DNA from 2 places in the Shewanella sp. Scap07 genome. Region 1 is predicted to be linked to the other one. Evidence: predicted binding sites of a transcription regulator. Region 1 holds the regulator's gene; the other holds the start of a gene.
The links. Region 1 encodes LexA, which represses DNA repair genes until DNA is damaged. Its sites were predicted from a motif close to TACTGTATNNNNATACAGTA; they were not measured.
Positions count from the first base shown of each region.

Region 2: a site for LexA is predicted at 2,243-2,262, ahead of FLM48_RS09845 (YebG family protein). Genes of this name have one in related genera too.

Region 1 covers NZ_CP041329.1:4,802,341-4,806,558, reverse strand. Annotated here, with positions in the region: gene coxB (cytochrome c oxidase subunit II) at 1-821, opposite strand, end outside; gene FLM48_RS21195 (cell division inhibitor SulA) at 1,238-1,732, opposite strand; gene lexA (transcriptional repressor LexA) at 1,729-2,346, opposite strand; gene plsB (glycerol-3-phosphate 1-O-acyltransferase PlsB) at 2,612-4,218, shown strand, end outside.
Region 2 covers NZ_CP041329.1:2,250,416-2,254,633, forward strand. Annotated here, with positions in the region: gene FLM48_RS09830 (MlaD family protein) at 1-780, opposite strand, end outside; gene FLM48_RS09835 (paraquat-inducible protein A) at 767-1,399, opposite strand; gene FLM48_RS09840 (paraquat-inducible protein A) at 1,392-2,018, opposite strand; gene FLM48_RS09845 (YebG family protein) at 2,275-2,550, shown strand; gene FLM48_RS09850 (GAF domain-containing protein) at 2,579-3,037, shown strand; gene proQ (RNA chaperone ProQ) at 3,309-3,926, shown strand; gene prc (carboxy terminal-processing peptidase) at 3,959-4,218, shown strand, end outside.

The DNA.
Region 1 (4,218 bases):
TCCATGCTCAATGTGCTAGTTAACGCGGCTTGCGCAGCGGCTTCAGCATCGGCAGCGAGTTGCTTTTGCGCTACGATCCATGCGTCAAAATCTGCTTCCGATAACACCTCAACCACAATAGGCATGAAGCCATGGTCTTTGCCGCACAATTCAGCACATTGACCACGGTAAGTACCGGGTTCGTCGACCCGCGTCCATGCTTCATTGATAAAGCCTGGGTTAGCATCTTTCTTTACTGCAAATGCAGGTACCCACCATGAGTGAATAACATCATCGGATGTCATTAAGAAACGGACTTTTCTATTGGTGGGGATAACTAAAGGTTTGTCGACTTCAAGTAGGTAAGTTTCACTCTTTGTGGCGTCACCCTCAATTTGATCTCTAGGAGTTGAAAGCACACTGAAGAATTCAATGTCATGATCAAAGTAGCTGTAGTGCCATTTCCACTGTGAGCCCGTCACTTTAATGGTGATATCGGCATCACTAGTATCTTCCATTGCAATCAGTGTTTTAGTGGCAGGAATAGCCATTAAAATTAGGATAACGAAAGGAATCACTGTCCATGCGATTTCAACCTTGGTACTTTCATGAAAGTTGGCGGCGACGGCGCCTTTAGAGCGGCGGTGATTGATGATCGAGTAGATCATTACGCCGAACACGACCACACCGATAGCACAGCAGATATAAAGGATCGTCATATGTAGACTGAACACTTTATTACTGATGTCCGTTACCCCTTTTGTCATATTTAGGGGCATATCGGCGGCGAAAATGGGGGGCGTAAACAGCAACGCCAGCAAATAATACAACACTTGCTTCACTAGACTTCTCCTCTGTCAATTGCGAAGGCAACTACAAAGAAGAGCCACACAGTAAGTCTCTGCTCTATGCAAACTCTTCGGTTCCCAAAAAAGCAACGATGACTTCAAAGTGCGTTGGTGGTTTAGCGCGGTGTTGTTATTTGCCAGTTGGCTACCACTCTATGCACTTACGGCTGAATATATCAGTCCAATTTCTACTCTTTTCTCGCACGGAGCTCACTGCATAAGCCAAATTGACGAGAGGAAAAGTGACGACTAAATCGCTCGGATATAACAAATAATCGTTGTTATCTTGTTCTAACTTACTGCCTGTTGAATTTTTGATCAAGATCAAACTTTTAACTTTTATTAAAAAAAACAGCAACAAAAAAGCCTCCCGAAAGGAGGCTTAGATGGGAAAAACAGTCTTATACGGACTAATGAAACGCGCTAAATAACGAACCTTGATTAACGTGAACATCCGCTACTGAGGGTAGCTGAGCAGCAATGTGGTCACTGCCGCTTTCAATTACCACGCCTAAAGCTGTGGCACTTTTTGCAACTAATTCTAGGCGGCGATTGTCGCGGCTATCTAGCATAGGCGCCCAACATATTACTGCGCTAGAGGTGCCACTGGTTAGCGCTTTTTCCATTGCCCATAGCGTTTCTATCTCGTCTTTAGCATGTACCAACAAAATGCGATCCATGCGTACGCCAGCTTGAGCCAACATCTGTTTATAGCCAATATTGGGTGGACTAATTAATACAATCCACTGGCCTTGCTGACTGAGTCGTGCGAGTTCAGGTGTCAGGGTTTGCAGCTCTTGCACACCTTGAGTGTGGCTGGGCATACGTGACACCCCTTTACTGAGTTTGGCTTCATCTTGCCATAGCCCTGGGTGGCGTGGGCTGCTTCCAATCAAGTTGTTCATTGCCAGTCTCCATTTCTAATCACACCTACCGCCAAGCCTTCAATGGTCAGGGATTGGTAGTTTAAGTCGACTTCAATTGGGGCGTACTCTTCATTTTCTGCATGCAGAAATACCGTGCTACCGACTTTTTCGAAGCGTTTAACGGTGACATCGTCTTCTACTCTAGCAACCACGACTTGACCGTTACGGGCCTGAGCCATTTTATGAACCGCCAATAGATCGCCTTCTAAAATGCCGATGTTTTTCATACTGTCACCACGTACTCGCAGTAAGAAATCAGCGGCGGGTCTAAACATGGCTGGATCCACTTGATAGTGCTGCTCAACATGTTCTTGGGCGAGTATTGGCTCACCTGCGGCAACTTGACCAATCAAGGGTAAGCCAGATTCAGACTCATCATCTTCTTGGGTGAGGCGAATACCGCGAGACGTGCCAGGAATAATTTCAATACAGCCTTTTTTGGCTAGCGCTTTCAGATGCTCTTCGGCAGCATTGGCACTCTTAAAACCCAACCTTTTAGCAATTTCTGCACGGGTAGGTGGCATGCCAGTATCAGCAATATTATTTTTGATGAGATCTAATATCTCAGATTGTCTCGGGGTTAGCGGTCTCATATTTAAACCTGTTTTTCCATACAGTACCTGTCAGTATATACAGTATTGTAAGTAGTGCAAGTATTAACCAGTGATTAATTTTATCTATTGCAGCAGGGACTTGGCGATAGGCTGAATTGAACCGTTATCACTGTACGCTGTAATTGTGCTGGGCAGCTAGCAGTATTGTGGTCGGCAGATTAATAATGTGCATGGTTAATAGCGACCTGATGAGTTTTTCTGATATTCTATGGGGCTAACAACGAGACTCAAAAATAATAAACTCATGTCCAAACAAGACTCTATTTGGCGCAAATCACTGCGCTGGATTCAAAAAAAGTTAGTGCACACTATCGTTGTGCCTCATGATCCATTTGCCGATCTTAATTTAGACCCGAGTAGGCCGGTGGTTTATGTGATGAAAACTGAATCCGTCAGCGATATTGCCGCGCTGAGTGAAATTACCGCTAATTTTGGTTTGCCTAGCCCCTATGAACCGCTGCAGGTCGATGGTGAACAGACACCGCGAGTAGTCTGTCTTGAAGGCGCTAAGCCGCTTTTGGGCAAGCGTGCCAGCAACTCGCCTTATTTAAGCACTTTTATGCGCCTATTGGGCGCACATAAACGTCGGCCAGAGCTAGATGTTCAATTGGTGCCAGTAAGCTTGTATTGGGGCCGTACCCCTGGCAAAGAAGATGACACCATGCGTGCGGCAGTGTTGGAGCGTCAAAACCCCACCTGGCTGCGTAAATGTTTGATGATTCTGTTTCTTGGTCGCCACAACTTTGTGCAATTTTCTAATGCGCTGTCGCTACGCCATATGGCTGATGAGCATGGAACGGATAAACGCATCGCCCAAAAACTGTCGCGAGTGGCTCGGGTTCACTTCCATAGACAGCGTAAGGTGATGACGGGTCCTGTACTGCCTAACCGTCAAGCGTTGTTCCATGCGCTGCTTAAGTCTGAGTCGCTTAAAAAAGCCATCGTTGAAGAAGCCAATAATAAGAAGATCTCTGAAACAGAAGCACGCGCTAAAGCGATGGAGTACTTAGACGAGATTGCCGCTGATTACTCAGATAGTCTGGTGCGTATTGCTGAGCGTTTTCTTACTTGGTTGTGGAACAAGCTTTACAAAGGCATCAATATTAAAGGCGCCGAGCAGATCCGTCAGTTGCACCACGATGGCCATGAGATTATTTATGTGCCTTGTCATCGTAGCCACATGGATTATCTACTGCTGTCTTATATTCTCTATTATCAAGGCATGGTACCGCCGCATATCGCTGCCGGTATTAATTTGAATTTCTGGCCTGCGGGTCCCATGTTCCGCCGTGGCGGGGCGTTTTTTATCCGTCGTAGTTTCCGTGGTAACAAGCTTTATACCGCGGTATTTAGAGAGTATCTCGACCAATTGTTCACTAAAGGCTATTCGGTTGAATACTTTACCGAAGGTGGACGTTCGCGCACTGGTCGCTTGCTAGCGCCGAAAACCGGCATGATTGCGATGACGGTTAACAGTGTACTGCGCGGAGTAGAGCGTCCGGTAACCTTAGTGCCGGTTTACCTTGGTTATGATCATGTCATGGAAGTGGCGACTTATCATAAAGAGCTTAGTGGTAAGAAGAAAAAGAAAGAATCAGTTTGGCAAGTATTTGGTGCTATTCGTAAATTGGGTAATTTTGGCCAAGGCTATGTTAACTTCGGCCAGCCAATCACGCTGCACAGTTTCCTCAATGAGCAAGCGCCAGAATGGCGTGAAGAGATTGCTAAAGATCCAGAGCAAAAGCCAAGCTGGCTAACACCTGTGGTCAATACATTGGCCAATCAGGTGATGACTAATATCAACGATGCCGCCGCCGTCAGCTCGGTCACATTAACCAGTTTAACCTTACT
Region 2 (4,218 bases), 2.6 Mb from region 1:
GTGCTGACCGGTTTGTGCGGTAGCATTACCCGTTGAGCTAAAGCTTATGCCGCCAGCTAGAATAGCCGCTAAACTTTCTGTTTTAACGCTAATGCCATTGAGTGACGCATCAATATCAAATCCTGATACATTCCAAAACTGTGAATCTACTTTCACCAAATCAGCGTACTTTTGTTGAATGTAGGCATTAAAAACAATCTTTTCACTGGTCTCTAAGCGATAGCTAATGACTTTACCTACGGGTATTTGTCGATAATAAACCTGTGAACCAACATCTAACGAGCCTAAGGTGTCACTGGATAGTTCAATCACTAATCCGTCATTACCCGGCAGCATCACTGGCGTTTCACGTGCAGCTTCAAATACCGAACGAGAATCGCCGTCACCGGGCTTAATGGCGATATAGTTACCAGAAAACAGCGCATCAAGGCCTTCGACGCCGGTGATAGAGGCTTTGGGCGTAACCAACCAAAATTGGGTGTTATCATTTAGAAACGGCGCTGCACGGTAATCCATCAATACATCTACATTCACGCCTTGCAGATCATCATCGATACTGATGTCTACCACTTTACCCACGGTAAGACCTTGATAACGCACTAAGGTTTTACCTACATCGATACCGGTGGCACTTGGAAAATGAATGCGTACTTCGACACCGGATTCTCGGATGCTTTTTACCCCTAACCAGGCGCCGAGCACCAATGCGATGATCGGCAGTAACCATATAGGTGAAAATAGTTTTTTCTTAACGACTTTGGGTGTTTCAATTTGTGTCATTGTCTAATTCCAATCTATCCCATAATAGGCGAGTGTCGAGTACTTTTGCGGCTAACTGTGTCAAGAGAATCACAAGGGCAAATGCGGTAGCAGCAGGGGCAGGCTTAGCATCAAGTAACTGTCCCATATTAACTAAAGCGGCGGTAATGGAAATCACAAACAGATCTAACATGGACCAGCGTCCAATCCACTCAATGATGTGAAAACCGGACATTAAATTCTTTTTGGAAATGGGCATTCGAAAACTAATCGCACACAGATAGATACTGAGGCCGACAATTTTCAACATAGGTACCAAAATACTAGCGGTAAATAAGATGATGGCAATTGGCATCAACTCAAGTTCCACTAAGTGGGTAATTCCACTGAAAATGGTATCTTGGCGCATGGTACCTTGGCTTGTCATAATGGTGATAGGGTAGACATTGGCCGGTATCAACAATATGGCTGCAGTGATCAACAAGGCCCAGCTTTTTTGCACACTGGTATAATCCCGTGCTGAAATCGTTGTGCCACAACGTTGGCACTGACGATCTTCTATTTTGCACAATTTAAGACAGGTCTTACACGGTGCCAGTCCATTGTCTTTGCCCTGAACTTGCTTGGCTTTATCAGTCATCTAGCATGCTCCACATATGTTCAAGGTCATATTCACGCTGTAAAAAAATCGTCATAACAAACAGCATGGTGAAGCAGAAAGTGCCCATCCCAAAATATAAATCAGTATAGTCAGACAGTTGGAACACCGAGACTAAAATACTGATCATGTAGATTTCTAGCATAGTAAGTTGCGATAACAAGCTTTGCTGCCTGAGTAGTTGGCGCAATACTTCTCTGAAAAAGGGGCTGCTAAGTTGATATTTTACAATAAGAATTTGCGCCAGTATGGATGCAATCAGCAACCCAGGCGCGATGACCGCTGCCGTAATGACCGCAATCCCCACTATCCAGTAGCCTTGCTGGGCGACATTGATGGCGCCCTCTGCAATCGTTGTGGTTCTGATACTGCCAAGAAAATGCAGTTCTAAAACGGGAAGTAGGTTGGCTGGGAAAAAGAAGATAAGCGCAGTTAAGCACAGGGCCAGCATGCCATTGATAGAGCAATAAGGTGTGTCGTAAAGTGCAGTATGGCAACGCGGGCACAAGGCTCGCACCCCGGTGGGCAACGCACGTTTGCTTACCACTAGATCACACGAACGGCATAAAATAACACTTTTATCTAAAGCACATTGCTGCATATCTTGTGTGACTCAATACCTATTGATGTTGGTTTGCAAAAATGAAAAAAAACCAATGTTTATTGACCTAAACCCAGCACAAATAAACATCAAAGCGTTATGATACAAAGGCTAACCGTCGCATTTTAACATCAAAAAGAGTGTTTTTATGCAAACGATGGTTACGCAATAATATCAGATTATTTCCAATACTTGCATAAGAAGTTGATTGTGTGAGATTCTAGCACTGTATATAAAAACAGTAATGAGGGTAGGCATGGCAGTTATAACTAAATTTGTCGTGGTCAGAGAAGGGGTGGAGAAGATGACATTCACATCTAAAAAGGAGGCGGATGCATATGATAAGATGCTCGATATCGCCGACAACCTGCTTCCTTTTATCAGCGAAGCTGACCTAGGATTCGACGATGAAGCAAGTGAAAAGCTGAGCTTTTATTTGGCACAGCATAAAGATCAATTAATGGCGCTGCTTAAAGGGACGCCGGTTAAGAAGGCGCCGGTTGCTAAAAAAGCAGCCAAGAAAGCTGATTAACATCGAGATAAATTGTTAGGAAATTTGTATGAACTCCCCGTGTTACGACACTTTAGCAAAACAGACAGAAGCTTTATTGGCTGGCGAAGATGACTTTGTTGCAGCAATGGCGAATTTTTCAGCGTTAGTGAATGATAATCTTGATGATATCAATTGGGCTGGCTTTTATATTTTTAAGCAGGACCAATTAGTATTAGGGCCATTTCAAGGTAAAGTTGCCTGTACTCGTATCCCTATGGGCCGAGGAGTGTGTGGCACGGCAGCAGCTGAAAACCGTACCTTACGCATTGCAGATGTCCATGGGTTTGATGGTCATATTGCCTGTGATGCGGCCAGTAATTCTGAAATTGTTATCCCGGTTCGTCGTGATAATCAGGTGATTGCGGTGTTAGATATCGATAGTCCTTCGTTGGACAGATTTAGTGAAACTGATCAAATCGGGTTAGAAAAGCTAGTAAATTCGTTTGAAAAGACGTTATTCGCCTAAACTACAACCAATTTTTATCAATTGAAGGTCGCAATCGTCAGTATCCTCCTTATAATAGGCTGCTGGAATGAACCCAAGTGTTACATCATATTTCTATGAGTGAATCACACTTGGTGTTTGTTATTTGTAATTGCTAAGGTATGTTGGTGACCGCGCAGAAAATAAATGATCGACTATTTGTTTCTATGCGTAAGCTAACAATGATGAACGACACTGGCTGCTACTCAACTAAAGTGCAACTAAGTGCCCCTTTTTAACTGTGGAAGTAATGATGGAATCAACAGAAAAGTTGACCGACACCAACGCGATACTCGCGTATTTATATGAAACATTTCCTTTGTGCTTTATCGCCGAAGGTGAAACTAAGCCGCTTAAAATTGGATTGTTTCAGGATTTGGCTGAAAGGTTAGCTGATGATTCAAAAGTCAGTAAGACTCAGTTGAGAATTGCACTGAGACGCTATACTAGTAGTTGGCGTTACCTTAAAGGGGTTAAAGCGGGCGCTCAGCGCATCGACTTAGACGGTAACCCTTGTGGTGAGCTAGAGCAGGAGCATATTGATCACGCTCAAGCTACGCTAAAAGAAAGCCAAGACAGAGCCAAGGCCAAGCGTGCTGAGAAAGCCGCTAAGTCTGAAGGTCAAGCACCTAAGGCAACGAAGAAGCCGGTTAAGAAAAATCCGCCGAAACGTAAGCCTGCAGCTGCACCTAAAGCGGTTAATTTAACACCAGCTGTGTTAAATGAATTGAAACCAAATCAACGTGTGAATGTCAAACTTGGCAAAGCCCCTGTTAAGGGCGTTATCTTGGACATTAAGAAGCAAGATGTTCAAGTGCAGTTAGATTCGGGATTGACCGTTAAAGTTCGGGTAGAACATATCCTATTGTAACTGCCTCATAGTCATAAAGGAGTAACTTGTTGATGCGAAAATTATCTCTGGCCGCCTCTATTGCCAGTCTTTTTGTTGGATTCTCAGCTTTGGCGCTATCGCCAACCATTCCATTCAGCGAGTTACCCTCACTGTCACAAGAGCCACAACATAAGGTGGCAAGTAAGCGCGTAACACGTCTGTTCACGCGCTCGCACTATCATAGATTTGATTTAGATGACGAATTTTCTAAACAAGTTTTCGACCGCTACCTAAAGCAGCTCGACTTCCGCCGCAATGTGTTGTTGCAATC